DNA from 2 places in the Arthrobacter rhombi genome. Region 2 is predicted to be linked to the other one. Evidence: predicted binding sites of a transcription regulator. Region 2 holds the regulator's gene; the other holds the start of a gene.

Region 1 (16,047 bases), on a different contig from region 2:
CATCGACTCCCTGTACTACTACCCGATCAAGGGACTGAGCCCGCAGCGGCTCGACGCGGCGTCCCTGGCGGCCGGCCACGGCTTCGCCCACGACCGCACCTACGCGCTGGCCCGCGCCGACGGCCGGTACGTCCCCGGCGACCGGCAGGCACTGGGCAAACGCGAATTCCACGTCCTGATGCGCGAACCGGCCTTGGCGGGGGTGCGCAGCGAGTACTTCCCGGACACCGACACCGTGGAATTACGCTCCATCCCGGGCGTCGACACTGCGCTCCCGGCCACGGGGCACGACGGCGGCGCCCTCCTGCGTGCGGACCTGTCCACCGCCGCGGGCCGGGGAGAGCTGACCGCGTGCATCGCCACCCTGCTGGGCCTGCCCGCCGACCGGCAGCCCGTCTTCGCCGAGGAGCCCGGACGTCGCTTCCCGGACCTGTTGCGCAGCGATGACCCCGCGGACATGCAGGCGGTCTCGATCATCAACCTGGCCTCCATCCGCGAGCTGGCCCGCGCCGCCGGGACCGAAGTCGACCCGCTGCGCTTCCGCGCGAACATCTACATCGACGGGCTCGAGCCGTTCGCCGAGCGGGACCTGCTCGGCAGCACGCTGGAAGCAGGAGGCATCCAGCTGGAGGTCTTCAAGGAGATCGGCCGGTGCACGGCCACCGAGGTCAACCTCGAGTCGGCGCGGCGGGACGTACCGGTATTGAAGACGCTCCAGGAGGCCTTCGGGCACACCAACATGGGCATTTACGCGCACGTGCGCACCGGTGGCACCCTGGTGCCGGGCACCGCCGTCGTGCTTCCCGGCTAAGGCATGGGCCCTACCCGCTAACCATGGCTTCCGGGCAGCGTCGCCACTAGCATCGGGGACAATGCAGCACCCCAGCCCGGACGGAGTCACCCCATGGCCGAGATCCCCACAACGTCCCTGCGCACCGGCGCCTACATTGACGGGCAGTTCCGTCCAGCGGTCGCCGGGGAGACGTTCGAATCCCTCGCCCCCGCCACGGGGGCGAAGATCGCCGACATCGCCGCCTGCGGACCGGAGGATGTGGATGCCGCCGTTGCCAGCGCACGTACCGCCTTCGAAGCCGGGACGTGGAGCCAGGCGGACCCCGCCGAGCGCAAGGCGGTGCTGCTGCGCCTCGCCGACCTCATCGAGGCCGCCACCGACGAGTTGGCGTGGCTCGAATCCATCGACGCCGGTCGGCCGATCGCCAACTGCCACGAGTTCGACCTGCCGGACACCATCGGCACCATCCGCTGGTATGCCGAGGCAGTGGACAAGGTCTTCGGCAAGGTCTCCCCCACGGGTTCCGGAGAACTGGGCCTGATCGTCCGCGAACCGATCGGTGTGGTCGGCGCCGTCCTGCCCTGGAACTTCCCCGCAGCGATGCTGGCATGGAAAATGGCCCCGGCCCTGGCGGCCGGCAACTCGCTGGTGGTCAAGCCTCCGGAGCTGGCCTCGCTGTCCACGCTGCGGATCGCCGAACTGGCCACCGAGGCCGGGGCGCCCGACGGCGTCTTCAATGTGGTCCCGGGCCTGGGGCACATCGCGGGCCGGGCGCTGGGTCTGCACCCGGACGTCGACATGATCACTTTCACGGGCTCGACCGAAGTCGGCCGCGAGTTCCTGCGTTACTCGGCGGACAGCAACCTGAAGAACATTGCGCTGGAGTGCGGGGGCAAGTCCCCGCAGATCGTGTTGGCCGACAACGCCGACCGGCTCCCCGAGGTCGCCGAGGACCTGGCGGAGGCCGCTTTCTGGGCGTCCGGGCAGAACTGTTCGGCCGGCTCACGGATCCTGGTCCACGAATCGATCCGTTCCGAGTTCGTCGACGAGCTCGCCCGGCAGGCGCGGGTCCGTACCGTCGGGGATCCCTCGTCGCCGGAGACCGTCACCGGCCCGCTCATCGAGGCATCTGCGCTGGAACGGGTCCTCGGCTACATCGACGGAGCCCGGTCCGCCGGCGCCCGGATCGTCACCGGCGGCGAGGCACTGCTCGCCGAGACCGGCGGTTGGTACATCGCCCCCACCGTCATCGACGACGTCGAACCCGACATGCAGGTCGCCCGCGAGGAGGTCTTCGGACCGGTGGTCGCGGTCATCGGGTTCAACGACGAGTCCGAGGCGCTGCGTCTGGCGAACGATACCGAGTACGGGCTGGCCGCGACGATCTGGTCGCGCGACATCGACCGGGCCCTTCGGTTGGCCCGCGGCGTCCGCGCCGGGACCGTGGCCATCAATGGCTACAGCGAAGGAAACATCACCACGCCCTTCGGCGGCTACCGGACCTCCGGTTTTGGCGGCCGGGACAATGGCTTGGAGGCCTTCGAGCAGTACACGCAACTGAAGACGATCTGGCTGACGATCAGGTAGTTGCCACCACAGCCACCGCCAGCACACCCAGGACGATCACTGCTCCTGCAGTGGAGAACACCGCAACCGCATCGGCGGCTATGCGACCGCGGGCTATCCCGTGCGCACGAACGTCGTAGCGCCGTCGCTGCGTGAAATAGATGGCCAGCGCCCCGCCGGCGGCGACGGCCACCAGCAGCAGGATCGGCCAACCGTAGTGCGGCATCCAGCGCAGGAAGACGGCACTGACGACGAAGAGCGAGAGCGTGGTCCGCCCCCACGACATCACCGTGCGTTCCGGCTGCAGACCGGGATCGTTGTGGGCGCGGGTGATGGGCGTGGACATCCTCTGCCTAGCCCGACACTGCCAGGACGATGACGATGACCGCCGCAGCCAGGGCACCGCCCAGGCCCAGAACGGGAATGATCGCCGGGAACGGCAGTGGACGGTGGTGGCGCATGCTCGTCTCGACCCGGAGCCAGCGGAACACGGCCCCGGCGCTGATCAGGAGGCCAATGCAGATCACCATGATCGAGATGGCCTGGCGCAGATCATGCGGGAAGGAGTCGAAGGCAAACGCCTCCAAGGCGATCCCGCCAGCCAGGAACGCCAGCGAGGTGCGGATCCAGGCCAGGAAGGTGCGTTCGTTGGCCAGCGTGAACCGAGGATCCGGTTCATCTCCACCGGGCAGGACCTTGCCCGCCAGCCATCCGCGCTGCGCCGGCTCCTGCTCGTTGCCTGGTTCGGCCACCATCGTCCTTCCCGGGTGGGCGCGCTTTCGCGCCCGGTGTCGCTGGTTATCCTACCGGCCAGCATGCGCGACTCAGCCGCACCAGTACTGCCGGGCAGGGTGGCCGGGCATTCTCCGTCCGTTCCGCGCCGCTAGGATTCGCCGAAGCCCGTCTCGACGGCGTGCCGGACCACGTCGAGCGCCTGCTGCGCCTCTGGACCCGATGCGCTGACGTGCAGTTCCGCGCCTTGACCGGCGCCCAGGGTCATCAGCATCATGACCGACTGCGCATCGACCCCGTTGATCTCGATCTCGACGTCCAGGGCACCCAGCTCCGACGCCAACGCCGCCGCCGGACGGGCATGCAGGCCCAGCGGATTGACGAGTGTGAACACTGACGTCAGCGGCGCCGGGGCCCCAGCGTCCACCTCCGGCCCGGACGGGCCCGGTCGGGCCGACCCGGCGGGACTCCACGCCGATTCCGCTGCACGAAGCACGGCGTCCTGGTCGGCCCCTCCTTGGGCCGCAACAGCCGCCGCCACCGCGCCCTCCACCAGGGGCGCATCCGCCAGGCAGGCCGCGGCGGGCCGGTCCAGGAACTCGATGGCGGCCTCGGCCGTCATGACCGCCGATCCGAGATCAGCCAGGACCACTACCCCGTCACCGCTCTCCGCCTCGCCCAGTGCCGCCATGATCCGGTCCAACGAGGTGCCCACGCTCCCGTCGTCCATGCCCCCGGCCGCGACCAGGACCACGTCGTGCGCCATCTGGGATGCCAACTCCACCACGCCCGCGGCCAGCTGGGCGCTATGGGAGACCACCACCAGGCCGACGGTCATGAGGCAATCCCTGCGGCCGCGTCCGCAGCGGCGCGCAGGATGAGCGCCGACGAAGCAGCCCCGGGGTCGCGATGCCCCACGGCGCGTTCGCCCAGGTAGCTGGCGCGCCCCTTGTGCGCGATCAACGGATCGGTGTCCACGGCCCCTGCCTCGGCAGCGGTGGCCGCCGCCTCCAAGACGGCCAGCGCCCCCTGCCCCTGCGCGGCGGAGGCGGCATCCACAGCAGGGGTCCAGGCATCGATCATCGTCTTGTCCCCCGGCGCTGCCTTGCCCCGGGCGACGACACCGTCGCGCGCAGCGGTCAGTGCCGCCACGAGGGCACCGGCATCGAGGGTCTCGGCTTCGCCCACCGCGCCGGCCGCACGCAGATAGGCAGTGCCGTACAACGGGCCCGCGGCGCCACCAACGGTGGACATCAGGGTCATGGCCGCCAGCTTGAAGGCGCTGCCCGGGGTGGGTGGGGCCTCCGCGTCCAGCTTCGCCACCAGGGCCTTGAAGCCGCGGTCCAGGTTCTCCCCGTGGTCCCCGTCTCCGATGGCCCGGTCCAGTTCGCCGAGCTCCACGCGGTGTTCTGCCACCGTGGCAGCGCTGCGTCGCAGCCAGTCGATGGCCCAGTCGGCTCCCAGGGTGTCGGCCATCTACTTGCCCCACCGCAGTGCCGGGGTGGCAACGGGTGCATCCCATAGCCCGGTCAGCTCGTCGTCGAGCCGCAGGACCGAGATGGAGCAGCCCTGCATATCCAGGGCGGTGATGTAGTTCCCGACCAGGGACCGGGACACCGACAGCCCGGCATCCTGCAGGACCTGGACCGCCCGCCGGAAGACGATGTACAACTCACTGGTCGGGGTCGCGCCCATGCCGTTGACGAACAGCAGGACCTTCTCCCCCGCCACGGGCTTCAGGTCCGCCAGGATGGGTTCCAGCAGGCGATCGGTGATGCCGTCCGCCGGTTCCAGGGGAATCCGGTGCCGGCCGGGTTCGCCGTGGATGCCGATGCCGATCTCGATTTCGTCATCGGCCAGCTCGAAGCTCGGGACCCCCGCGTGCGGGACGGTGCAGGCACCGAGCGCCACCCCCATGCTGCGCACGTTGTCGTTGACGCGGTTGCCGATGGCGGCGACGTCGTCGAGCCCATCCCCCCGTTCGGCCGCGGCCCCGGCGATCTTCTCCACCAGGACCGTGCCGCCCACGCCGCGACGCCCGGCGGTGAACAGCGAGTCCTCCACGGCGACGTCGTCGTTGACCAGCACCGTGCGCACCTCGATCCCCTCCGCCTGGCACATCTCGGCGGCCGTCTCGAAATTCAGGACGTCGCCGGTGTAGTTCTTCACGATGTGCACGACGCCGGCGCCGGTGTCGGCGGCACGTGTCGCCGGAATGATCGCGTCGGGGGTGGGCGAGGTGAACACCGGTCCGGGAACGGCGGCGTCCAGCATCCCGTACCCCACGTACCCGGCATGCAGCGGATCGTGGCCGCTGCCACCACCGGAGATCAGCCCCACCTTGCCCTGCTGCCCCGTCTTGCGGGTGACGAAGAGTGGATCCCGGTGGATGGACACCAGATCGGCATGTGCCAGCCCGAATCCGTCCATCGACTCCTGGACGACGGCTTGGGGGTCGTTGATCAGCTTTTTCATGTCAGCACACTCCGGGATCTCGAAACTGCGGCACGGGTCCGACGACCGGCTGGCCGTCGGACCCAACCCTTGCCAGCAGACTACTCGGGGCCCCCGCTCCGGGATAGGTTCGGCCCGGATCGGAGTCCGCCAAAGACCTGGCGCAGGAATAATCCCGGCACGCCTGCGTTAACTTGAGTAACACACACTCAACTCTCTACACTTGAGCGCAAGACGCTCAAGTTACCTTTGGAGGATCAATGCCAACGTTCTTCGGACCAACCGGGTCGGGCAACGGCTCATTTGATGACTTCCTGGCCCGCTACCTGCAAGGCCAGCGCGCCCCACAGGCAGGCCGTCCCATCGACATCACCCGGTTGCTCAGCCGCCGGACCCACGAGCTGCTCGCGCAGGCGGCCGGATTTGCCGCCGAGCACGGCCACGCCGAGATCGATGCCCTGCACCTGCTGCGCGTCATGCTCGAACAGGAAGGTCCCGTAGCGCAGTTGAACGCAGCCGGCATTGACGTGGCGGCCATCGTCCGCGACGCCGAACAGCGTCTTCCGCAGACCTCCGCCCGGCACGATGGCGGCGCCCCGTCACTGACGGCCTCGGCCCAGCGGGCCCTCTTGGATGCCCGGCAGGTCGCCCGCGCCTTCGGCTCCACCTACATCGACCCCGAACACCTGTTCGTCGCCTTCGTCCTGAACCAGGACTCCCCCGCCGGCCAGGTGCTGGCCGCCTCGGGAGTCACCCCGGAATCGCTGCAGCACATCGGTGCCGCCGCCGCGCAGCAGGCCGCAGCTGCCGGGCAGCCCGGTGCGGCCCCCGACGCCGCGGGAACTGCTTCCGCCTCCGAGACCCCGATGCTCGATACCTACGGCACCGACCTCACCGCCCTGGCCAGCGAGGGCAAGCTGGACCCGGTGATCGGCCGTGAACAGGAGATCGAGCAGACCATCGAGATCCTGGCCCGCCGCACCAAGAACAACCCCGTGCTCATCGGCGAGGCAGGCGTCGGCAAGACAGCCGTCGCCGAAGGCCTGGCCCAGGCCGTTGCGGCCGACGACGTCCCCGCCCAACTGCACGGCAAGCGGGTCATCTCCCTGGACCTGCCCGGCATGCTCGCCGGCACCCGCTACCGGGGCGACTTCGAGGAACGCCTGACCAAGACCATGGACGAGATCGCCTCGAACGCCGGCGAATACATCGTCTTCATCGACGAGCTGCACACCGTCGTCGGGGCCGGCGGCTCCGGCGAGGGCGGCGGCATGGACGCGGGCAACATCCTCAAGCCACGCCTGGCCCGGGGCGAACTGCGCCTGATCGGTGCCACCACGCTCGGCGAATACCGCACCATCGAAAAGGACCCGGCGCTGGAGCGCCGTTTCCAGCCGGTCACCGTGGGGGAACCCACCCAGGAGGACGCCATCAAGATCCTGACCGGCCTGCAGGACCGGTATGCCGAGCACCACCACGTAACCTACACCGAAGGTGCCCTGCGCGCCGCGGTCGAGCTCTCGGCCCGGTACCTCACCGACCGGTTCCTGCCGGACAAGGCGATTGACCTGATCGACCAGGCAGGCGCCCGGCTGAGCCTGCGCCGCGGCCCGGCGGTCGATGTCGAGGCGCTGCGCGCCGAGCTGGCGGACCTGGAGTCGCGCAAGAGCAATGCGGTGGCCGGCGAACGCTTCGAGGAGGCCGGTCAGCTGCGCGATGAGATCGCCGGGCTGACCGAACACCTGGAGCAGGTGGCAGCCACCGGCACCGCCCCGCGGGCGGCGACCGCCGAGGTGGTCGACGAGGGACAGATCGCCCAGATCATCTCCCGCGCCACCGGCATCCCGGCATCCCGCCTCACCGAGGGCGATCGCGCCCGGCTGGCGAAGCTGGAAGACGAGCTGCACTCACGGGTCATCGGCCAGGACGATGCGGTCTCCGTCATCGCCAAGTCGGTGCGGCGCAACCGCACGGGCATGGGCGACGCGTCCCGGCCCGTCGGCAGCTTCCTGTTCCTGGGCCCGACGGGCGTGGGCAAGACGGAGCTGGCCAAGTCGTTGGCCGTGTCCCTCTTCGGGAAGGAAGACGCCCTGCTGCGCTTCGACATGAGCGAATTCGGCGAGCGCCACACGGTCTCCCGCCTGGTCGGGGCGCCTCCGGGCTACGTCGGATACGGCGAGGCCGGGCAGCTGACCGAGAAGGTCCGCCGCAATCCCTACTCCGTCATCCTGCTCGATGAGGTGGAGAAGGCGCACCCCGACGTGTTCAACCTGTTGCTGCAGGTCCTGGACGACGGACGCCTCACCGATGGGCAGGGCCGCACGGTCGACTTCCGCAACACGGTGGTCATCATGACGTCCAACCTCGGATCGGAGTTCCTGGCCAGCAAGACCGGGGCCATGGGCTTCAACCCGCAATCCGGCGACACCACCGGCTTCGGCTCCGAGAAGGCACTGCGTGACCGGGTCATGGGCCGGCTGCGCGAGACGATGCGGCCGGAGTTCCTGAACCGGATCGACGAGATCGTGCTCTTCCGCAAGCTGGAGAAGGCCGAGCTGCGCCGGATCGTGTCACTGCAGCTGCGCGACACCGAGGCACGGCTGACGGCCCAGGACATCTCCTTCACCATCGACGACAGCGCGGTGGATTGGATCGCCGAGCACGGCTACGAGCCCGAATACGGGGCGCGCCCGCTGCGCCGGGTCATCCAGCGCGAGGTCGATGACGCGATCGCCGACCTGTTGGTCAGCGGACAGGTGCACGACGGCGGCTCGGTCACCGTGGCGGCCCACGGGGACCAGCTGCAGGTCACCGGCACCGCGGCCAGCGCACCACTGGCCGCGTAGCCCGCACGATCACCACCGGACGCCCCCGCTACCTGCAGGACAGGTGGCGGGGGCGTCCTCGTCCGCGCCCAGGTGCTGCGAATCCCACCGGCGGCAACCCGCGACGCAGTGTGTCGCCCGCGGCAGCCACCGCCTTGACGTTGACCTAGGCAACGGTGTTGCCTGACTGGGGGGTCAACGGCCGTTCGCCCCTCCGTTTTCCCCCGGAAGGCCACGTCCCGTGCCGCTTCGCTCCGTCCCCGCGTGGGCCACCACCTCAGTCCTGGCCCTGTGCGGCATGGTCGTCTCCCTCCAACAGACCCTGGTGGTCCCGTTGCTGCCGGAGTTCCCCCACATCCTGGGCGTCTCGGCAGATGATTCCTCCTGGCTGGTCACCGCGACCCTGCTCAGCGCGGCGATCTTCACCCCGATCATCTCCCGCATGGCCGATATGTACGGCAAACGCAAGATGCTGCTGCTGGCACTGGTCGTCATGACGATCGGCTCGCTCGTGGCAGCCGTCGGCGGCACGTTCCCCGCACTCATCGCCGGACGCGCGATGCAGGGCTTCGCCTCCTCGCTGATCCCGGTGGGCATCTCGGTGCTGCGCGACGAACTCCCCAAGGAGAAGGTGGCCTCGGCCGTCGCCTTGATGAGTGCCACGTTGGGCATCGGTGCCGCCCTGGGCATGCCGCTCTCCGGCTTGTTGTTCAACGCCTTCGGCTGGGAGTCGCTGTTCTGGGTCTCGGCAGCCCTGGGCGCGGTGTTCATCGTCGGTGTCCTGTTGCTGGTGGAGGAATCGAAGATCACCACGCCGGGACGCTTCGACGTGCTGGGGGCGTTGGTGCTGTCCCTCATCCTGACCGCGGCGTTGCTGGCGATCTCCAAGGGTGCGAGCTGGGGCTGGTCCAGCCCCCTGGTCCTGGGACTGTTCGCGCTCTCCCTGGCCCTGCTGGCCGGATGGATCCCCCTGCAGCTGCGGATCAACCAGCCCATGGTCGACCTGCGCACCACCGTCAAACGCCCCGTCCTGCTGACCAACATCGCCTCGTTCTTCATGTGCGTGGCGATGTTCGTGAACATGCTCGTCACCACCCAGCAGCTCCAGGTCCCCAGCGGCACGGGGTATGCCTTCGGCCTCTCGGTGCTGATGGCCGGCCTGGCCATGGTGCCCTCCGGGCTGGCCATGGTGGTGCTCGCCCCCGTGGCCGGCGCGATGATCAACCGCTGGGGCGGCAAGACAGCCATCGTGTTCGGCAGCGCGATCATGGCCGCCACCTATGTGGGCCGCGTCTTCTTCGACAACAGCGTCTGGGAGATCATCGTCGGCGCCACCCTGGTCAACGTCGGCGTCGCCTTCTCCTACGCCGCGATGCCCACCCTGATCATGGCAGCGGTGCCCATCACCGAGACCGCGTCGGCCAACGGCGTCAATGCCCTGGTCCGCTCCATGGGCACCTCGGTGGCCAGCGCCCTGACCGGGCTCATCCTCTCCGCCATGGTCATCAAGTACGACGGCGTCCCCGTCCCCTCGCTCGATGCGCTGCACCTGTCCTTCTGGCTGGCCGCGGTGGCAGCGACGATCGGCATCGGCATCGCCCTGTTCATTCCCGGCGGCAGCCACACCGTGAAGGCGGCAGATGACGTCGAGGAAACCCTGGTGCACGGACGCCTGTCGATGCAGGGACGCACCGGCCTGCCCAGCCCCGCAGTGGTGACGTTCGTCCGTGAGGACGGGGTCCCCGGGGACTGGGCCCGCACCGACCGCGACGGCCACTTCACCGCGGCACTGCCCGGGCCGGGCCGCTACGTGGTGGTGGCCAATGCCGGCGGCTGGGCGCCACGGTCCCAATGCGTCGACTTCTCCGGCGGCGACACCGAGCACGACCTCGAGCTGCTCGACCAGCTCTCCCTCGAGGGGCTCGTCGAGCGCTCCGGGCACCCGGTCGGCGACGCCCTGGTGACGTTGAACGCCGGGGTCGGGGACTTCGTGGCGGCGACCCGCACCGACGCGGACGGCCACTACGTGCTGGACCTGCCCCCGACCGGGACCTACATCGTCACCGGGGTCGCCCCGGGCGGGGCGGCCACCGCCTCGGTCAAGGCCATCCTGCGGGCCCGTTCCGAACGCGTCGACATCAGCCTGCCCGTCAGCTAGTCGAGTTCATCCGGATCCACGCCGCCGCGGCCGATCCCCGCATAGACGCCCGGGCGTGCCGAGCGCAGCCAGTAGGCGCCGATCACGCCGGCGACTCCGGGGAGCACGACGATCGCCGGCAGCAGCCAGCTGAGCACCCCGGTCTGCTCGAGTCCGATGAGCACGTCGAAGTTGGCCACGATCATGCCGAACAACACGGTCAGGGCGACACCGGCTGCCAGCGGTGCCACCGTCGTCGTCCAGATTCCGTGGCCCGAGGGGGTGCGGCGGAAGAACCCGACGACGGCGAAGGACGTCAGCGCCATGAGCAGGACCAGGCCGAACGCCCCCATGTTGGTCAACCAAGTGAACAGCGTCAGGACCGGGAACAGTGCCCCGTATTCGTGTCCGGTACCGGCGATCGCGAAGACGATGATGACGATCAGGGCAATCACCGACTGCACGAGGGAACCGGCCACCGGGGCACCCGTGCGTCGAGAGACGCGCGCCAGGGCCGCCGGCAGCACGCTCTCGCGGCCCAGGGCGAAGACGTAGCGTGCCACGACGTTGTGGAAGGCCACCAGCGCGGCGAGCAAGCTGGTGATGAACAGCAGGTTCGCCAGGTCCACGAACCAGGTAGCGGCGTGGTCGGCCAGGAACACGAACATCAGGTCGGGCCCGAACTCCTGGGACCTGCCCACGACCTGGCTGTCGCCCTCGGCCACGGCCATGGCCCAGGCGGAGAACGCGTAGAACACGGCGATGACGATGACGGCAATATACGTGGCCCGCCGCGCGGTGGTCCGCGGGTCCTTGGTCTCCTCGTTGTAGATGGCACCGGATTCGAACCCCATGAAGGCGGCGATGCTGAAGGCCAGCGCCGCCCCGACGCCGGTGGTGAACAGCGAGGACGGCTCCAGCGATGCGCCACTGATGCCCTCCGGGGCGTTGCCGAACGCGAACACGTCATAGATGATGACGACGAGGAATTCCAGGGCGACCAGGATGCCCAGCACCTTGGCCGAGAGGTCGACCTTGTTCACCCCGAGGATCCCCACCACCAGCCAGCCGGCGAGCGAGCAAAGCCACCAGGGGATCTGGGCGCCGGTCAGGTGGGCCACGAAGGAGGAGAGTGCGAAGCCGAACAGCCCGTTGATGCCGATCTGCATGGCGTTGTAGGCGATCAGCGCGACCCAGGCGGAGCCGACGCCGGCCGGCTTGCCCAGCCCGCGCGAGATGTAGGCATAGAAGGCGCCGGCGTTGTGGACGTGGCGGCTCATGGCCAGGTAGCCGACGGCAAAGAGGATGAGCACCACCCCCAGCACCACGAAGGACAACGGGATGCCCAGCAAGCCGGTGACCGCGTAGTTGCTGGTCACTCCGCCGGCGACGACGGTCAGCGGGGCGGAGGCGGCGATGATCATGAAGACCAGCGCCGGGATCCCGAGCCGGCGTCGGCCCAATCCGGCGTCGGCCGCCGGGGCCCGTCGGACCTGGTGTGGGGCGTTGCTGGTGGACACGGTTCCTCCTGGTGGCTGCTCTCCGGATCGTGACGGAACCGGTCTCGATTCCACTGTGCCCCGGGTCACGTCCGGCGGCTTTGGCTTTGCGTGTCGCCCTCTTGTCCCCCGGCGCAGGGGCCTCTGCCGATAGCGTGGGAGGGTGAACAGCGAAGCCGAACAGATCATCCATGTCAGCGCCGTCGTCGTGCGCAATGCAGCCGGCGAGGTCCTCACCGTGCGCAAGAGGGGAACTGAACGGTTCATGTTCCCCGGGGGCAAACCCGAAGCCGGGGAATCGGCGGCCGAGACGGCTCTGCGCGAATGCGCCGAGGAGATCGGCGTCCGGCTGGAGCCAGAGGGTTTGCGGGAGATCGGGGTCTTCCGCTGCGCCGCCGCCAACGAGCCCGGATTCGAGCTGGTGGCCACGGTCTTCGAACACCCCTCGCAGGCCGAGCCGACCGCGACGGCGGAGATCGCGGAACTGCGCTGGCTCGACCCGACGGCCGCATGGCCGGCCGATCTGGCCCCGCTGCTGACCGAACAGGTGCTGCCGGCCATCACCGGTCGGGCGCGGCCCCTGCCGGGAAACCTCGTCGTCTTCACCGGCTCCAAGACCGGTGAGGGGGAGGCCTATCGGCTGGCCGCCGGCCGGCTCGGCGCGGGGTTGGCCCGCCGGGGCGTCGGCATCGTCTACGGCGGCGGACACGTGGGGCTCATGGGCCAGGTCGCCGATGCCGCCCTCGACGCCGGCGGCCCGGTCCACGGGGTCATCACCCAGGCCCTCGTCGACGGGGAGACCGCGCATACCGGACTGACCACGCTGGAGATCGTGGGCACCATGCACGAACGCAAGGACCGGATGGCATCACTCGGGGACGCCTTCGTCGCCCTTCCCGGGGGCGCGGGGACCCTGGAGGAGTTCTTCGAGGCGTGGACGTGGCAGCACCTGGGCATCCATGCCAAACCGGTGGCCCTCTTCAACGTCGATGGTTTCTGGGACCCGCTGCTGGCGATGATCGATGCGATGGTCGACCGGGGTTTCCTGGCCTCCACGTACCGTGACGCACTGATCGTCAGCAGTGATGTGGACGAACTCCTGGCACGCCTGTCCGTCTGGACCCCGCCGGAACGGAAGTGGAAGAAGTAGCAGCCGGCCGCCGCAACGTTCAGGCGGTGGTGCGCAGAGAACTCGGCGCGTAGCCGTATTCGGCACGGAACGCCCGGCTGAAATGCGCGGCATCGGGAAGCCCGCTGCGGGCACCGATGATGCCCACGGGAAGGCCTGACAAGAGCGGGTCCAGCAATTCCCGGTGGGCGTTCTCCAGACGCCGCCGGCGGATCCATGCGGCGACGGTGGTCCCGGTGGGTTCGAACAGCTTGTGCAGGGTCCGTGCGGAGATGAAGTGCGCCGCGGCAATGCCTCCCGGCCCCAGTGTGGGATCGGCAAGGTGCTGTTCGATGTGGTCCTTGATCCGCTGGAGCTGCAGCGTCCGTTCGAATCCGGCAAGGCGGGGCCCGCTGTGCACCTCGGTGGCCAGGATGGTGCCGAGCAGGTCCACGGCATTGCGGGCCAGCCGGTACCCGATGGTCTCGTCCACCGCGGGCAGCACGTCACCGATCCGGGCGATGCAGGACACCAGCGCACCGGCGACCGGGTCGTCGGCACCCAGCCGCTGGGCGGTCAGCACCGAGAGGTCCACGTCGTCCAGCCCGATGAGGCGTTTGGGGAACATGAGCACCAGCGTGGAGAACTCCTCGTGGAAGCTCAGCGTGTAGGGGCGCTCGGTGTCGTAGATGGCCAGATCGCCCGGGGCGAGGACCGCTTCCCGCCCGTCCTGGACCAGGAAGCCCTGGCCACTGAGTTGCAGGCTGACCTTGTAGTAGCCGGTGCCGCCGTCGTTGATGAGCGCGGGAGTGCGCCGGACCCGGTGGGCCATGGCGTCGACCTCGACGACCGCCAGATCGTGGAGTTCCCGGCCGGAGACCTGGCCGGCGAATGGGCCCGGCCCGACGGGGTCGGCCTCCAGCGGGACGAAGGAGGCCGAGACGATTTCACGCCAGCGGGCGAAGTCTTCCGCCCGGTGGGCCAGGGGGTGGGAGTCCGTCACCGTCATGGTGCTCCTGTCGCTCGGTGATGGGTGTCACATGGGAGTCAAGGTACGCCGTTCCCGCCGGAAAGTCACTATTTTCTCCGTTTGTCGAAAAACAGATCAGGGGGCGAACAGGTCCAAATGGGCGTCCAGCTGGCGCCGCAGTCGCGCCGGAGCGGCATGGTCCGGGTCCAGCGTCGCCGTCACCTGCGCGCCGAGCAGATAGGTGAGCAGCACTTCGACCGCCGGGTCGACCACCACGGAGGCCCGCACCTCCCCGGCATGCCGGGCCTGCTCGAACCAGCCGGTCATCCACTCCCGCCATACGGCCATCGAACCGTCGTTCAGCTGGGCCTTCGCGGGATCATGGATGGCCACATGCCAAAACGGGACCACGATGCGGGCCTCGTCCAGCCGGGTGGCATCCAGCGGCAGGACCTCGCGGCAGAAGGCCCGCAATGCGGACAGCCCTTCCAGCCCCTCGGCGGCGACGCGGATCCGTTCATTGGTCCGCGCAAAGACGTATTCGAAGGTCGCCTGGACCAGCTCGTTCTTGGTCGGGAAATAGGGCTTCAGCGCGCCGTTGGCGAACCCCGCCTCCTCGGCGATCTCGCGCATGGTCGCCCGCTCGAGTCCCAGCCGTGCAATGATCCGCCACGTCGCCTCGACCAGTTCGATCCGCCGTCGGTCATGATCGACGATCTTGGGCACCCGGGTCCACCTTCCGTTCGGCCCCGTCAGGCCGGGGGTCTTGCCACCAGCCTATGCGACCCGTATTCTCTACAGTCATAGAAAAAAGAAGTGATCCACACCACGTTCCGGTGGGGCGCTTCCCAGCGAAAGGCACGCCATGAGCCCCTCCTGCCACGACACCGACACCACCCCCGGCACTGTCACGGCGGGAGCCCACATCCTGCCCACGCCCGCGGAGATCACCGCCGTGGTCGGCGTCCTCCGCGAGGGCGGGTACTTCCCCGACTCCTCCCGCATCGCCTACCTCGGCCTGGCGGACCCGCCCCGGAACCGGGCGGATGACGCCGCGGTCGAGCGCATCTTCCGCGTCTTCACCCTGGACACCGCCGGCGGTCCGGCCCGGGACCTGAGCGTCAGCGCCACCGCGCATGCGGTCCTCGACGCCACCGAACTGGATACCGCCGAAACCGGCGAACTGCCGGTGCTGGAGGAGGAATTCGAGGTGGTCGAGCAGATTCTGTCCACCCACCCGGAATGGCTGGCCGCCCTGGACCAGCGCGGGCTCGACGTGGAGAAGGTCCGTGTCGCCCCGTTGTCGGCAGGGGTCTTCGAATACCCGGAGGAGAAGGGCCGGCGCATCCTGCGCGGTCTCGCTTTTGTCCAGGAGCACCCCGGGGATTCCGCGTGGGCCCACCCCGTCGACGGGCTCGTCGCCTACGTGGATGTCACCAACAAGACCGTCGACCAGGTCCTGGACATCGCCGTCGTCCCCGTCCCTGCCGAACACGGCAACTACACGGACCCGGAGCTGACCTCTCCGGTGCGCACCACGCAGAAGCCCATCGAGATCACCCAACCCGAGGGACCGAGCTTCACGGTCACGAACGGCAACCACGTCGACTGGGAGAAGTGGTCCCTGGACATCGGGTTCGATGTCCGCGAGGGCCTGGTCCTGCACAACATCGGCTTCGAGGACCAGGGCCGCACGCGGCGCATCCTGAACCGCGCCTCGATCGCCGAAATGGTCGTGCCCTATGGCGATCCGTCCCCGGTACGCAGCTGGCAGAACTACTTCGACACCGGCGAATACCTGGTCGGCCAATTCGCGAACTCGCTGGAACTGGGCTGCGACTGCCTGGGCGAGATCCACTACCTCTCCCCCACCGTGGCCGATGCGCTGGGCAACCCGCGCACCATCACCAACGGCATCTGCCTGCACGAGGAGGACGCCTCCATCCTGGCCAAGCACTCCGAT
Region 2 (16,047 bases):
CTGGAAGCACCGCGATGCCGATATCGTCGCGCGGTCCGCGCTGCGTGATGCCCATCCCGGGGCGATCATGCTGATGCACGACATCCACCCGACCTCGGTTGACGCCATGCCGCGCATCCTGGATCGGCTCGCGGCACAGGGGTACCACTTCGTCACGGTGTCCGAGCTCCTGGAGTCCTCGAACCCGAAGGCCCAGGTGGCCTACAGCCACGGTCCCACCGGCAAATAGCGTCCGGTACCCGGCGGCGGCTAACGTTGGTCCAATGAATGATCCTGTAGCGCCCAAGCCCCCGGCCAGCGGTCGGGCCGTCGACGACCTGAGCTTCTACCGCACCGATCCGGTGTCCTTCGTGCGCCGCGGATCGCGCCTGCACGGCAAGCGCAAGGACTCCTGGGACCGCCTCTCCGGCGACTACGTCATCCAGGTCCCCCGAGACCACGCTGACACGTCGGTCCACGAGGACTTCAGCTTCGACGCGGAGCAGGCCTTCGGGCGCCGGGCACCGCTGACCGTGGAGATCGGCACCGGGCTGGGCGAGGCCATAGCCGCGGCCGCCGAGGCCCACCCGGAACGCGACTTCCTCGCCGTGGAGGTCTACCTCCCGGGGCTGGCCCAGCTCATGGCCCGGATCGATGCCAAGGGCCTGACCAACGTGCGGGCCGTGCAGGCCAATGCACCCGAAGTGCTCGACGTCATGCTCGAGCCCGGTTCCGTCGACGAACTGTGGATCTTCTTCTCCGATCCGTGGCACAAGACGCGGCACCATAAGCGCCGCCTGATCAAGGAGTCGTTCCTGCCCAAGGCCGCACGGGTCCTGGCGCCGGGAGGAACCTGGCGGCTGGCCACCGACTGGTCCCATTACGCCGAGCAGATGCGCAGGATCCTGGACGCTTCCGAGGACTTCACCTCGCTGCATCCCGGCGAGCAGTCCGGCACGGACTCACCGCTGACCCAGGTGCGCCGCGGCGGGCTGGAGGGCCATGATCCGGAACCGGGATTCGTCGACGAAACCGGCGGCTGGGCGCCGCGCTATGAAGGCCGGATCCGCACCAGTTTCGAGGGCAAGGCAGTGGCCGCCGGCCGGCTGGTCTTCGACCTGGCCTACCGCAGGAACGACACTCCGGGCTAGGACGACGGCGGAAGCAGGCCGTCGCCTCCCCTCGGCTGCTCGTTCAGGGGACCCCGCTATGTCCAGGTCGGCGTTGCGCCGATGAGGATCCTCGCGAGGTTGTGCAGGGAGAGGGTTCCCGGGTCGCGGTAGCCGTATTCGGCGCGGGCGGCACCGGGGACGTAGCGGGAGGTGTTGTGCCCGGTGACTGCCTGCAGGCCAGAGTCCGGATGGCCCTCGACGGCGAACGGCAGACCCGCCACCGCGGTCCGCCTGCTGAGCAGACGCCCCCACCGGGCGAGGTGGTCGCGGGTGGCCACCGCCTCGAAGCGGCGGTCCAGGGGCACGCCGAGCGTCTGCGGGTCGGCGAGCAGCTGCGCCGGGATGCCGGCGGAACCCGTGGTGGCGAACGTGTCGATCCGGGTACGCCGGGCCCCTGCGGGAACGGCCTCGCCAGCGAGCCGGGCCAGCGCGTGGGCGGAGAGGGTGGCTCCGTAGGAATGGGCCTCGATGCCGGTGTGCACGTCCGCGGGCAGCAGGGCACCGATGCGCCGGATGTCATGGGCCAGGCGTTCGACCGACGTGCGGGCGGCCCGGTTGAAGACGGCCCGGAGCAGCCCAGGTGCCGGATAGCCGAGCCAGGCGATCACCGCGGGACGTTCGGCACCGGCAGCGCGTTGGGCCACCAGCAGTTCACCTGCTTCGCGGGCGCTGCCCCACAGTGCGGTGCCCGGGCGGATGCCGGCTCCGGAGACCTGCCAGGTCAAGTGGGTGGCGGTATCGGGATCCCCGAGCACCACGGCGGCTAGCGGATCGGGACCGTCCAGGTCAAGGAACAGCAACCGGCGGGTGGGGATCCGCGGATCCATCGAGGTGGGCCGCAGCGCGTGGGCGACGCCGTCGATGGCCGCCTTGCGGCGTTGGTCCATCGCGTCGCGCCGGAGCTGGGCCGTCTCGAAGCGGTGTTCGGCCCGGGCGATCAGTTCGGCGACCGTGGCCGGTGGTGTGTCAGCCATGCCGGTGTGCCTAGTCCTGCGGGCGCCAGATGACGACTGCCTGGCTCCGGGCGCGTGGACGTTGGCCGCGCGAGAGGCTGACCACGTCCCCGGCTCCGGCACCGGCCGCGAACACGCGTTGCAGCTCCGAGGAGCGGCGGCTGACGTCCTCGAGTTCATTGCTCAGCTCGGCCACCCGGGCGCGCAACGCGGCGACCTGGTTCTCCAGCTCCAGGACCCGCCGGATGCCCTCCAGGGAGACACCGTCCTTGGAGAGCCGTTGCACCTCACGCAGCAATTCGACGTCGTGCTTGGAGTAGCGGCGTTGCTTGCCGCGTTGGCGCGACGGCGAGACCAGGCCCATCCGGTCATACTGCCGCAGTGTCTGCGGGTGCATGTCCGCCAGCTCGGCGGCCACGGAGATCACGAAGACCGGGATGAACCGGTCGTTGATGGCCAGTGCCTTGCCCTCTGACATGTGATTCCCTCCTCGTGGTCCATCCGTGTGACGTGCAGCCGCCCGGTGGGGCGGCGTCGGGGCTAGAGTACCGCCTTCGCGGCGAGCCCTTCCCGGGGGTTGGCGTCAGCGGTGGCCTCGGCGAAGGACCTGACCGCCTCCTGGGCCTCGGCGTTGAGCTTCTGGGGGACGACGACGTCGATGGTCACCAGCAGGTCGCCGGTGGCCTTGGAGGTCTTCACACCCCGGCCCTTCAGGCGCAGGGTCCGACCCGACGAGGTTCCCGCGGGGACCTTCATCTTCACGGTCTCCCCGGTCAGTGTCGGGACTTCCAGGGTGGCCCCGAGCGCGGCTTCGGCGAAGCCGACGGGCAGGTGGATCCTGATGTTGTTGTCCTCGCGGGCGAAAAACGCGTGGGGTTTGACCGAGACCTTGACCATCAGGTCCCCGTTGCCGGCCGGGCCGCGCTGGCCCTTGCCGCGTACGCGCACGCTCTGGCCGTCACGGATGCCCGCGGGGACGCGGACGTCGATGACCTCGCCATCCGGTTCGCGCAGCCCGATGGTGGTGCCGCGGATGGAACCGGCGAAGGAGATGGTGGTCGAGGCGGTGCGGTCGGCCCCTTTCTGGGGTGCCTGCTGGAAGCCGCCGAAACCGCCGCCGCCGCCAAAGAGGTCGGCGAATTCGGGGGGAACCTGTCCCCCGCCGGGGAACCCGCCGCCGCGGCGGGCACCACCGGAATTGAACAGGTTGCCGAACATGTCGTCAAAACCTGCGCCGCCGCCGCCTGCCGGACCGCCGCCGGCTCCCCCGGCGGAGAAGCGGGCACCGGAGCCCATGGCCCGGATCGCGTCGTATTGTTCGCGTTCCTCCCGGTCGGACAGCACGGAGTGCGCCTCGGTGATGTCCTTGAACTTCTGCTCCGCCGAGGCGTCCCCGGGGTTGGTATCCGGGTGGTACTTGCGCGCCATCTTGCGGTAGGACTTCTTGATGTCGGCGTCGCTGGCATCCTTGGAGACGCCGAGGATGGCGTAGAAATCCTTGTTGACCCAATCCTGACTGGCCATCGGGCGCCTCCTGTTTCTGCGTGGTTCGGGAAAGTTAAGGGGTCCCCGGCCGCCCCACTGGTGTGGGACGGCCGGGGAGGGGTGGTGCTATTCGCCGGTGGAGACGACCACCTGGGCCGCACGGATGACCCGGTCGCCCTTCCGGTAGCCGTTGCGCAGCACCTGCGCCACGTGGTCCTCGGGGACCTCGGGGTGGGGTTGCTGCATCAGTGCCTCGTGGACGTTGGGGTCGAAGGCGACCCCCGCGTCCGCGATGCGCTCCAGGCCGTGGCCGGCGAGGATGGTGTCGAATTTCTTCGCCACCGCCGCGAACGGGCCCTCGTCCAGGTCGCCGTGCTTGCGCGCGGCGTCCAGGTCATCGAGCACCGGCAGCAGGCTGTTCAACACCGACTGGACGGCCAGATCGCGTACTGCTTCCCGGTCGCGCTCGACGCGCTTGCGGTAGTTGACGTACTCGGCCTGCAAACGCAGCAGGTCGTTGCGCAGCTCCGCTTCGCCGTCGGTCGTTGCAGCGGGCGGCTGCTCCTGACCGGCCTCGTTGAGGATCTGCTCGGCCTGGGCCAGCGCGTCCTCGGTCTCGACGCCGTCTTCGGCTGCGGTCACGTCCTCCTGCCCTGCGGCATCACGCACCTCACCCGTGTCGGGATCGACCTTGCGCTTGTCCGTGAAGCGCACCGGCTCTTCGCCGTGCTCTTCTTCGTTGCCGTGGTGTGGCATCGGAATCGAACCGCCTTACTTCTTCTCGTCGTCTTCGTCGACAACCTCGGCGTCGACGATGTCCTCTTCCGGGGCCTCGGCACCGGTGGACTCGCCACCGGCTTCGCCGGCTGCGCCGTCGGCCTGGGCCTGGGCGTAGATGGCCTCGCCGAGCTTGGTCTGGGACGCCTGGAGCTTCTCGTAGGCGGCCTTCACCTCGTCGTCGTTGTCCTGGCCTTCAAGGGCAGCCTTCAGGGCGTCGACGTCGGCCTGAACCTCGGTCTTGACCTCCTCGGGCAGCTTGTCCTCGTTGTCCTTGATGAGCTTGTCCACGGAGTAGGCGGACTGCTCGGCGGCGTTGCGGGTCTCGGCTGCCTCGCGGCGGGCCTTGTCCTCGGCTGCGTGCTCCTCGGCTTCCTGGACCATGCGCTCGATGTCTTCCTTCGCCAGCGAGGTGCCGCCGGTGATGGTCATCGACTGCTCGGTGCCGGTGCCCTTGTCCTTGGCGGACACGTGCACGATGCCGTTGGCGTCGATGTCGAAGGTGACCTCGACCTGCGGCACGCCACGCGGGGCCGGTGCGATGCCGGTGAGTTCGAAGGTGCCCAGCGGCTTGTTGTCGCGGGTGAATTCGCGCTCGCCCTGGAAGACCTGGATCGACACGGACGGCTGGTTGTCATCCGCGGTGGTGAAGGTCTCGGACCGCTTGGTCGGGATGGCCGTGTTGCGCTCGATGAGCTTGGTCATCACGCCGCCCTTGGTCTCGATGCCCAGCGACAGCGGGGTCACGTCGATCAGCAGGACGTCCTTGCGCTCGCCCTTCAGGACGCCGGCCTGCAGTGCGGCGCCAACGGCGACGACCTCATCCGGGTTGACGCCCTTGTTGGCTTCCTTGCCGGCCAGCTCCTTGACCAGGTCGGCCACGGCCGGCATGCGGGTGGAGCCGCCGACGAGGATGACGTGGGCGATGTCGGAGACCTTGACGCCGGCTTCCTTGATGACATCGTTGAACGGCTTGCGGGTGCGCTCGAGCAGGTCCTTGGTCAGGTCCTGGAACTTGGCGCGGCTCAGGTGCTCGTCCAGGTGGACGGGGCCGTCGGCGGTGACCGAGAGGTACTGCAGCGAGATGTTGGTGCTGGTCGCGCTGGAGAGTTCCTTCTTGGCCTGCTCGGCAGCTTCCTTGAGGCGCTGCAGGGCGATCTTGTCCTTGGACAGGTCTGCACCCTTGGACTTGGCCTGGGCCAGCAGCCAGTCGACGACGCGCTGGTCCCAGTCGTCGCCACCGAGGCGGTTGTCGCCGGCGGTGGAACGCACCTGGATGGTGGAGAAGTCGTCCTCGTCCTTGCCGACTTCGAGCAGGGAGACGTCGAAGGTGCCGCCGCCGAGGTCGAACACGAGGATGAGCTCGTCTTCCTTGCCCTTGTCCAGGCCGTAGGCCAGTGCGGCCGCGGTCGGCTCGTTGACGATGCGCAGGACGTTCAGGCCCGAGATCTCGCCGGCTTCCTTGGTGGCCTGGCGCTCGGCGTCGTTGAAGTAGGCCGGGACGGTGATGACCGCGTCGGTGACCTTTTCACCCAGGTACGACTCGGCGTCGTGCTTGAGCTTCATCAGGGTCCGCGCGGAGATCTCCTGGGCGGTGTACTTCTTGTCATCGACCGTGGTGGTCCAGTCGGTGCCCATGTGGCGCTTGACGGAAGCGATCGTGCGGTCGATGTTGTTGACGGCCTGGCGCTTGGCGATTTCGCCAACCAGGACCTCGCCTGCCTTGGAGAAGGCCACCACGGACGGCGTGGTGCGTGCGCCTTCGGCGTTGGCGATGACGGTGGGCTCGCCGCCTTCCAGAACGGAGACGACCGAGTTGGTGGTTCCGAGGTCGATACCTACGGCACGGGACATAATGCATCCTTCTTTCCGGTGGGAAATGCTGGGTTCTCCGCCCAACCCGGGAGGTTGAGCGTTCTGCACTCAAGTCTACTCAGGCTCATTTTGATGTCAACTCGAAGTTGAGTGCGATCCGCTCAAGTTTGGTTTCGGGGTGGTGTGGGGGGATGCAAAAAGGCGCCGCTTCCCCGTTCATGATGGGGGAAGCGGCGCCTTCAGGAACCTGGTTGACGGACTCGGGGTCCGGCAGCTGGGAGCCTACTTGCGGTTGGACTGCGGGGCACCGGCCCGGCGGCTGCCGCGGCCACGGCCGGGACGACCCGCGCCGAGGGCCTCCTGGGCCTTGGACCCGATGGCTTCGCCGATGGTGTTGGAACCGCGGTTGCCCGACGAGGACGGACGCGAGGAGGAAGCGGACCTGCTGGAATCGCCGCCGCGCCCTTCGGCGCGGGGTGCGCCCTGGCGTTGTCCGGCACGGCTGCGGCCGCCGGCACGCTGGGTGCCGCCTGCGCGACCTCCCATGCCGTCGCCGCGCTGGCCACCGTCACGCCCACCGCGCTCACCGCGTTCGGCGGCCGGACGACCGGCGCCTTCGCCGCGGTTGTTGCGGGCATCGCGTGAACGGTCGGCACCATCGCGCGCCGGGCGGCGATCGCCGGAGGGGGCCTCCGTGCGGCCCGGACGGGAGTTGCCGCGCCCACCACGACGGCGGCCACGGCCACCGGCGGCGTCGGAATCTGCCAAGGACTTCGCCCGCGGGGTGGAGTGCGGCGTCGGTGCCACGTAGCTGACCGGCTCGGCCTTGTCGCCACGCACTGCCGCAACCGAGGCGGCCTGCGGGGTGACCCGCTCCAGCGGGACCTTGATGCCGGCGGCGCGCAGCAGCGACTTCACGTCGCCCTGCTGGTCCGGAGTGGCGATGGTGACCACAGTTCCGGAGGACCCGGCCCGGGCGGTGCGCCCGGAGCGGTGCAGGTACGCCTTGTGCTCGGCCGGCGGGTCGATGTGCACCACCAGCTCGACTCCATCGACGTGCACGCCACGCGCGGCAACGTCGGTGGCCACCAGCACCCGGGCGTCGCCACCGGCGAAGGCGGCGAGGTTGCGGTCACGGGCGTTCTGGCTCAGGTTGCCGTGCAGGTCCACGGCGGGCACGCCGGACTTGGAGAGCCAGACGGCCATCTTCTTGGCGTGGTGCTTGGTGCGCATGAACATGATGCGGCGCCCGGTGCCCGATGCCAGTTCGAGCACCAGCTCCTTCTTGGAGTCGGCGTCGACCATGAAGACGTGGTGGTCCATGGTGTCCACCGCGGCCTGCGAGGAATCCACCGAGTGGACGACCGGGTTGCTCAAGTAGCGCTGGACGATCTTGTCCACACCGTTGTCCAGGGTGGCGGAGAAGAGCATGTGCTGGATGCCCCGCGGGGTCTGGTCCAGGATGCGCTTGACCACCGGCAGGAAGCCGAGGTCCGCCATGTGGTCGGCCTCGTCGAGGATGGAGACCTCGACGCGGGACAAATCGGCGACGCGCTGCTTGAGCAGGTCCTCCAGGCGTCCGGGGCAGGCGATGAGGATGTCGACGCCGGCGTTGAGGTCCTTTTCCTGGCGGACCTGGGAGACGCCACCGAAGACGACGGCCGTGCGCAGGTCGGCGCCCTCGGCCAGCGGGATGACGACCTTGCTGATCTGGGTGGCCAGCTCGCGGGTCGGTGCCATGATCAGGGCGCGCGGGGAGCGGGCCTTGCGGGGCTTGGGGTCGGCGGCCAGGCGGGCCACCAGCGGCAGGGAGAAGGCCAGGGTCTTGCCGGAGCCGGTCTGGCCGCGGCCGAGCACGTCCTTGCCGGCCAGGGTGGAGGGAAGGGTGGCTTCCTGGATAGGGAAGGCGGAATCGATTCCCTGGGCGGACAGGATGTCGGCCAGGCGTGCGGGCACGCCAAGGGAAGTAAAGGAAACGCTCACGGGGGCTGCTTTCGGTCGTTGCTATGCGCAACCGGGTTCGGCGCGCAGGTCGCCGAAGAAGAGGATGGCCTGGGCCCCCAGGTGGGGTGCTCCGCCAATCGCCCGGAGGCGATGGGTCTTCCGCCGCTGCTGCCGGTGCATCATGGGTGATGCCGGGGCGGCGGGAAAAGGGTCAAATCTGTCGACGCAGGGCCCGCGTGCATCCGACCGGAGCCGGAAAGCGTGGAGCCACTGCCCATCAGTCTAGCAGCGGCTTCCACGCCTTTCCTATTGTGTGCCGGATCTCACGGGCGGCGCAGCGTCGGCCGCGGCGTCGCCGATCCGGGTCCCCGGTTTCCAGGGCAACCAGATCCGATCGCCCAGGTCGTAGGCCAGCGCCGGGACCAGCAGCGACCGGACCACCAGGGTGTCGAGCAGGACGCCGAAGGAGACGATGAAGGCCAGCTGGACCAGGAACATGATCGGGATGACGCCCAGTGCCGCGAAGGTCGCTGCCAGCACGATGCCCGCCGAGCTGATGACTCCCCCGGTGACGGCCAGCCCGCGCAACACCCCGTCCCGGGTGCCGTGCCGGCGCGATTCCTCCTGCACGCGGGTCATCAGGAAGATGTTGTAGTCCACCCCCAGGGCCACCAGGAACACGAACCCGAACAGCGGCACCGACGGGTCGGCCCCGGGGAAGTCGAAGACACCGTTGAAGACCAGGGCAGAGACGCCCATGGCCGTTCCGTAGGAGAGCACCGTCGTCAGGACCAGCAGCACCGGTGCCACGATCGAGCGCAGCAGCAGGACGAGGATGAGCAGGATCGCCCCCAGCACCAGCGGGATGATCTTCACCAAGTCCGCCTCCGCCGTGAGGTTGGTGTCCAGGGCCACGGCGCTGGGACCGCCGACCAGGGCATCGGGATCCACGGCATGGGTCGCCGTCCGCAGCGCCGTGACCGTATCCTGCGCGGCCGTCGAATCGGCGGCGTCGGACAATGTCACGCTCAGCAGCACGTGGCCGTCCACGACCTGGGGCTGGGTTTCCGCGCCGGGGGCACCGACGCCGGCGGGCGCTCCCCCGGGGGCCTGCAGGAAGGCGTCGGCAACGCCGTCGACCCCCTTGACCTTTTCGAGCACGGCCTCGCCGTGGCCGGAATCGACGATCACGGTGGCCGGGCTGCCCGCCCCGGCGTCGAAGTGCCGGGCCAGCGCCTCCTGCCCGCTGGCCGACTCGGTCTGCCCGAGGACCAGGTCGCTTTGCGGGACGCCGGTGGCCTGCAATTGGCTGACCCCGGTGCATCCTGCCAGCAGGAGCAGGGCAGTGGCGATCCAGATCCGGCGCGGATGCCGGCGCACCAGCCGGGCCGTGCGCGCCCAGAGGCCCGCGCCGTCCACCGGGGAGGACGGGACATGGTCGTGGTGGCGCGGGATGAGCGGCCAGTAGGCGCCCCGGCCCAGCAATCCCAACAGCGCGGGCAGCAGGGTGAGCGTGGCCAGGACGGAGAACACGATCCCCGAGGCCCCGATCGGGCCCAGGGCCTTGTTCGAGTTCAGATCGGAGAAGACCAGGCACAACAGCCCCACGGTCACCGTTGCCGCCGAGGCGACGATCGGCGCTCCGGCCCCGCGGACTGCCGCACGGACCGCCTGCAGCCGCCCCGCCCCGGAGGCGATCGCCTCCTTGTGCCGGGCCACCAGCAACAGCGAGTAGTCCGTCGCGGCCCCGATGACCAGGATGGACAGGATCCCCTGGCTTTGCCCATCCAGCACGATCCATCCCGCCTTGGCCATCCAGAACACCGCGAGGATCGCCGCGCAGAGCGCAGACACCGAGGTGAACAGGACAGCCAGCGGCAACAGCAGCGACCGGTAGACCAGCAGCAGGATGACCAGCACCGCACCCAGCGCCGCCAACAGGAGGATCCCGTCGATCCCGGCGAACGCACCAATCAGGTCGGCGGTCAGCCCCGCCGGACCGGCGACGTAGGCGCTCACCCCGGGCGCCAGGTCGGCCCCCAGCAGGCTGCGCAGCGACGCGACCGCCTGGTCGGTATCCACGGCGCCATCGAGCGGGACGATCATCTCGACGGCGAGGCCGTCCTTGGAGGGGAACGGACCAGCCACCTTCCCGGCGATGGCATCCAGGCCGGACACGTCGGCGGCCAGGGCCTTCAGGTCGACCTTCGCCAGGTCGGCCCGGTCGGCAGCCTCCAGCACGACGACGGCGGGAATGGCGCCGCTGCCGTCGAACCGCTGTTGCCACTGCAGGGCTCGGGTGGCCTCCGCCGAGGCAGGCAGGAAGCTCGATTGGTCGTTGCTCTGGACCTGGTCCAGCTTCCCGAACGTCGGTCCGCCGATCCCTGCCACGCCCAGCCACACCAACACCAGGACCGCGCACACCGCCAGGCGCACCCGGGAGTGCGACGGCCCAGCCACGGACTTACTTCCATCCTGAAATAGTTTCACCATGGAATCATAACCGATCGGCGCTAGACTTCGACAGTGGACAACGGAGCAAACTTCCAGTTGGTCCGGCTCCTCCAGGAATTCACCCAGGCGTCGGACCGCTTCGTGGACACCACCGGCGGCGACAATTCGATGCACCGCAGCGACCTCAATGCCATCACGGTGATCATGCGCCATGAGCAGGCGGGTCAACCGCCCACGGCATCTGCGCTGGGCCGGGAACTGCACCTGAGCCCGCCGGCCACCTCGGCCCTGGTCAACCGCCTCGAACGCAGCGGACACGTGGTGCGTCACCGTTCGGAGGAGGACCGCCGGGTGGTGCGCATCGCGGTGACCGACCATGCCGTCTCCGAAGGCCGGCGCATGTTCGGCCCGTTGGCCCGCGCCCTGGGCCAGGCCATCGACGGCTACACCGAGGCAGAGGTCGGCATCATCTCCCGCTTCATGGCGGATGCTTCCCGGGCGGTCGACGACGCGACGAAAAAACTCGACATCTAGCTGTCCGGGGCACGCCCCCGCGGCCTAGGCTCAACCCATGGACAATGAGGTTTACTCACACGGCCACCACGAGAGCGTCGTCCGCGCCCATGCGGTGCGCACCGCCGCCGACTCCGCCCCGCACCTGCTGCCGCACCTGGCCCCCGGCCAGCGCCTGCTCGACGTGGGCTGCGGGCCGGGGTCCATCACCCTGGACCTCGCCCGCCGCATTGCCTCCCCCGATGGCAGCGGCCAGGCGATCGGCGTCGACCGTTCCGAGGACGTGTTGGCCACCGCCCGCGACCTCGCCGCGGCACAGGGCGTGCAGAACGCCACCTACGAACCGGGCAACATCTACGATCTGCAGTACGACGACGGCTCCTTCGACATCGTGCATGCCCACCAGGTGCTCCACCACCTCGCCGACCCGGTGGCCGCCGTGCGCGAATTGCGCCGCGTCACCGCACCGGGCGGAGTGCTCTCGCTGCGGGAGGCCGACTATGCTGCCATGTCATGGTTCCCCGGCAGTGCCGCGATGGACCGGTGGCGTGAGGTCTACGACGCGATTTCGCGCTCCAACGGCGCCGAGCCGAATGCCGGACGCCGACTACTGGCCTGGTCGCTCGACGCCGGATTCGAACCCGCCGACCTGGACATCACCGCGTCGACCTGGATCCACGGAACCCCCGAACGACGCAACGAATTCGGGCTGGGCTGGGCGGAGCGTGCCCTGCACTCCAGCTATGCCGAGCAGGCCCTCGAACACGGGTTCGCCGATCTTCCCGCCCTCGAATCCATCGCCGCCGGCTGGCGCGATTGGGCGTCAGACCCTGCAGCGGTGTTCATCATGCCCAGCGTCGAACTCATTGCCCATGTCGCCCAGGACTGATCGGCCCCCCTCCGCCAGGACGGGCTCCCTGCGCAGAACCGCTTCCGTCCTGCGGCTCGTCGCCGCAGTGGTCGTTATCGCCGCAGTCACCTCCACGTTCCTGGACACCTCGACGCGCTCGCCGGTGAACCCGTTCAACTTCTTCGGCTTCTTCACCATCCAGTCAAACCTGATCGCCGCCGCCCTCCTGGCCGCCACCGCCCTGATGTCCCTGCGCCGGCGGCGCATCCCGGCCACCCTGGTCATCCTGCGGGCAGCCGCGACGACCTACATGGTCGTGACCGGCATCGTCTACAACACCCTGCTCACCGGGTTGGCCGGTGGCATCGACTTGGCCTGGGCCAACACCGTGCTGCACGTCGTCTTCCCGGTGTACTGCCTGCTCGACTGGCTCCTGTTCCCCGACACGTTCCGCATCCCGTTGCGGAAACTGGGCTATGTCGCCGCCTATCCGCTGGTGTGGCTGGCCGTGGTGCTGGTGCGCGGCGCCACCGACGGGTGGGTGCCCTACCCCTTCCTGGATCCATCCCAGGGCTACGGTGCGGTGGCGCTCTACGCCGTGGGCATTGCCGTGGCCATCGTCGGCGTCGGCGCCCTGGTCTTCACACTCGGGTCATCCGGTCTCCGGCGGCGGCCAGCGGGGACATAGGATCCTCGGGTGACCTTTTCGCTGTGGCTCTCGTTGTTGGGTGCCTGCCTCCTCATCAGCTTCACACCCGGCGCCGGGGCGATCAACACCATGAACAACGCCCTGAACTCCGGATTCCGCAGGTCCTTCTGGGGCATCCTGGGCCAGCAGGCGGCACTGTTGGTGCATGTGCTCATCGTCGCCGCAGGGGTCGGCGTCCTGGTCGCCAACTCACCCGTCGCCTTCGCCGTGGTCCGGTACCTCGGCGCCGCCTACCTCGTCTATCTCGGCATCGGACTACTGCGCGCCACACCCGACGCCGATACGGCGGCACTGGACGTCCGCGCCCACGAATCGGCCACCTCGATGTTCCGCCGCGGCCTCTGGGTGAACCTGCTCAACCCGAAGGCCATCGTCTTCTTTTTGGCCTTCACCCCGCAGTTCATCCGGCCCCAGGAACCGCTGCTGGCGCAGTACCTCGTGCTCATCGGCACGATCGTGGCCGTGGACATCCTGGTCATGTGGTTCTTCTTCGCCGCCACCGCCAAGGGGTTCCGCCGTTTCACCCGCAATGCACGCGGCCAGCGCATCCTGAACCTGGTGTTCGGGACCCTGTTCATCTTCGTGGCCGCACTCCTGCTGTTGATGCACCAGTAGACCCGCCGCAGCGTGCCCTGCCACCGCGGCCCCGGCATGCATAGACTGGCTGCATGTACAGGATCCTGACCGTCTGCACCGGAAACATCTGCAGGTCGCCCCTGGCGGAGTACATGCTGCGGCAGGCGGTGCAGGATGCCGGGCTGGAGGACGTGGACGTGGCCTCCTGCGGCACCAGCGACTGGGAGACGGGCAACCCCATCGACCCGCGCGCGGCCGAGGTGCTGGCCGGCCAGGGCATCACCGCCTCCAGGCATCGGGCCCGGCAATTCACCGCTGCCGATTTCGCCCAGACGGACCTCATCCTGGCCCTGGACACCGACCACTTCAACCACCTGCGGCGGCTGGCCACCGACGAGACGGACCGCTCCCGGATCCGCATGCTGCGCTCCTTCGACCCGGCAGTGGCCCGGGAGGCACCGGCACGCCAGGGCATCTACGACCCCTGGTATGGCGACGAGGCCGACTTCCAGACGACGTCCCAGCTCATCTCCGCCGCCCTGCCCGGCCTGGTCCAGCACATCAAGGCGCAGACCGCGGACACGCGTGGCGCGTAGATCCCCCACCCTCATCGCGGTTGACGGCCGCTCCGGCGCGGGGAAGAGCACGCTGGCGCTGGAGCTGGCCACCGCCCTGCGGGTCCACCGCAGCGTCTCGGTCTTCCACCTGGAGGACGTCTACACCGGCTGGGACGGCCTGGCTGCCGGCCGCGAACGCTACGTCGCCCAGGTCCTGGAGTCCCTGCATTGGGGCGAGGACGCCCGCTGGACCGCATGGGACTGGGTCCACGACACCGACGGCGAGCGCCGCAGCACCAAGGCGGCCGACGTGGTCATCGTCGAGGGGGTCGGGGCCGGTTGCCGCGAGGCACGCCCCTACCTGGACGCGGTGATCTGGGTCGAGGTCCAGGACACCGCACGACGGCGGCGCGCACTGCTGCGCGATGGCGACACCTTTGCCCCGCACTGGGACCGCTGGGCCGAACAGGAGCGCGGCTGGCTCGCCACCGACCCCGTTCCGGACCTTGCCGACATCCTGGTGTTCAACCGGGCCGACGGCTCCGCCCCCGCCGACACCCTGCGCGCCCTGGCCCAGCTCCCGGCACTCCAGGAGACGCTGCGCCCCGAGATCCAGGCTGCCGCCACCCCGCCGTTGATCTCCCGGCGGCTGCAGCTGCCTCAAGGGCCGATCGACGCCGCTGGGCTGTTCGAGCGGCATTTCCCGGGTCGGCATGCCGTGTTCCTGGACTCCTCCAGCGCGGGAACCCCGGGCAACACCCGCAACCGGTTCAGCATCCTGGCCGACGACGGCGGTGCTGCCGCCACCCGGGTCGAGCACCGGTCCGGAACCACCGAGGTGGCCATCGGCTGCACCCGTACCCGCCTGGCCGGGCGCTTCTTCGCCTGGCTGGACCGCAATTGGGGCACCGCCCGGCTCGAGGCACCCGAGGGCTTCGACTGCGGTTTCGCGCTCGGATGGCTGGGCTGGCTCGGTTATGAGCTCGGCCGCGAATCCGGAGGTGTCGACAACACCTCGAGCCCGACACCCGACGCGGCCCTGCTCCACCCGGGGCGGGCAGTGGTCCTGGATCATGAACGCTCCGAGGCCTGGCTGCTGGCGTTGGCTTCCCCTGACGCAGCCCCCTGGCTGGATGCGCTGCAGGAGGTCCTGCACACCCCCGCTGCCACAGGCTCCGGGACGGCAGCGCCGGCCGGCGCACCGCCGGTGTTCACCGCCGAGGATTCGCGCACCGGCTACCTGGAGAAGATCAGGGCCGCCCAGCAGGAGATCACCGAGGGCAACAGCTACGAGATCTGCCTGACCACCTCCCTGCACTCACACGTGCCGGAGCAAGACGGTGACCGTGACGATGGTTTCGACCCCTACTCCACCTACCTGTCGCTGCGTGCCTCCAGCCCGGCACCCTTCGCGCACTTCATCCGCTGGGACTCGATCGCGGTCGCCAGCTCCTCCCCCGAGCGCTTCCTGTCGCTGGACTCCACCGGGCTGCTGCGGGCCGAACCCATCAAGGGCACCCGCCCGCGTTCCACCGACCCGACGGAGGATGCAGCACTCGCCGCCGACCTGGCCACCGCGCCGAAGGACCAGGCGGAGAACATCATGATCGTGGACCTGCTGCGCAACGACCTCTCCCGCTTCGCCGATCCCTCGACGCTGCGGGTCCCCCGCCTGTGCGCGGTGGAGACGTACGCGACGGTGCACCAGCTGGTGTCCACCATCGAGGCCAAGCTCCTTCCCGATGCCTCCCGGGCCGAGGCAGTTGCCGTCGCCTTCCCGCCCGGCTCCATGACCGGTGCGCCCAAGATCTCCACGATGGCGATCCTGGACCGGTTGGAGAACGGGCGCCCCCGCGGGGTGTACTCCGGGGCGGCCGGCTACTTCTCCCATACCGGAGCCGCCGACCTGGCGGTGGTGATCCGCACCCTGGTTTCCCACCGGGACCCCGGGCCCGCGGCCGGGTGGCGGCTCTCATTGGGGCTCGGCGGCGCCATCACCGCCGACTCGGATCCGGCCGCGGAATGGGATGAGGTGGCCACCAAGTCCCGCGGTGTCCTGCGGGCGGTGGGAACCACTTTCGCTGCCCGGATCAGTTCCGGCGACTGAGCTCCGCCCAGCCGCCACCGTGGCCTATTGCAGCGTGGACGTCAGGCGGGCGACGTTGTCCACGTAGCGTTCCCACCGTGAGCGGCCCTCCCAGTCCTGAAGGGTCAACAGCGTGGATTTTTCCTTGTATTCGGCCTGGATCCTGTCGATTTCCCG

The links. Region 2 encodes HspR, which represses chaperone genes until heat shock. Its sites were predicted from a motif close to AAGTTGAGTCNNNNNGACTCAACTT; they were not measured.
Region 1: ABD088_RS01360 (ATP-dependent Clp protease ATP-binding subunit) is a predicted target of HspR. The motif match lies at 5,737-5,761, and genes of this name have one in related genera.

Annotation. Positions count from the first base shown of each region.
Region 1 covers NZ_BAAAIV010000003.1:72,346-88,392, forward strand. The annotation lists gene ABD088_RS01325 (MOSC domain-containing protein) at 1-811, shown strand, start outside; gene ABD088_RS01330 (aldehyde dehydrogenase) at 905-2,380, shown strand; gene ABD088_RS01335 (DUF202 domain-containing protein) at 2,373-2,705, opposite strand; gene ABD088_RS01340 (YidH family protein) at 2,713-3,114, opposite strand; gene dhaM (dihydroxyacetone kinase phosphoryl donor subunit DhaM) at 3,243-3,929, opposite strand; gene dhaL (dihydroxyacetone kinase subunit DhaL) at 3,926-4,567, opposite strand; gene dhaK (dihydroxyacetone kinase subunit DhaK) at 4,568-5,566, opposite strand; gene ABD088_RS01360 (ATP-dependent Clp protease ATP-binding subunit) at 5,806-8,391, shown strand; gene ABD088_RS01365 (MFS transporter) at 8,612-10,528, shown strand; gene ABD088_RS01370 (APC family permease) at 10,525-12,027, opposite strand; gene ABD088_RS01375 (TIGR00730 family Rossman fold protein) at 12,170-13,156, shown strand; gene ABD088_RS01380 (AraC-like ligand-binding domain-containing protein) at 13,176-14,123, opposite strand; gene ABD088_RS01385 (TetR/AcrR family transcriptional regulator) at 14,220-14,810, opposite strand; gene ABD088_RS01390 (primary-amine oxidase) at 14,950-16,047, shown strand, end outside.
Region 2 covers NZ_BAAAIV010000004.1:398,698-414,744, forward strand. The annotation lists gene ABD088_RS04370 (polysaccharide deacetylase family protein) at 1-229, shown strand, start outside; gene trmB (tRNA (guanosine(46)-N7)-methyltransferase TrmB) at 264-1,130, shown strand; gene ABD088_RS04380 (alpha/beta hydrolase) at 1,187-2,125, opposite strand; gene ABD088_RS04385 (heat shock protein transcriptional repressor HspR) at 2,136-2,582, opposite strand; gene ABD088_RS04390 (DnaJ C-terminal domain-containing protein) at 2,645-3,628, opposite strand; gene ABD088_RS04395 (nucleotide exchange factor GrpE) at 3,716-4,345, opposite strand; gene dnaK (molecular chaperone DnaK) at 4,361-6,220, opposite strand; gene ABD088_RS04405 (DEAD/DEAH box helicase) at 6,464-8,164, opposite strand; gene ABD088_RS04410 (hypothetical protein) at 8,186-8,308, opposite strand; gene ABD088_RS04415 (MMPL family transporter) at 8,432-10,618, opposite strand; gene ABD088_RS04420 (MarR family winged helix-turn-helix transcriptional regulator) at 10,652-11,113, shown strand; gene ABD088_RS04425 (class I SAM-dependent methyltransferase) at 11,151-11,981, shown strand; gene ABD088_RS04430 (Pr6Pr family membrane protein) at 11,965-12,630, shown strand; gene ABD088_RS04435 (LysE family transporter) at 12,640-13,266, shown strand; gene ABD088_RS04440 (low molecular weight protein-tyrosine-phosphatase) at 13,320-13,823, shown strand; gene ABD088_RS04445 (chorismate-binding protein) at 13,813-15,891, shown strand; gene cls (cardiolipin synthase) at 15,916-16,047, opposite strand, start outside.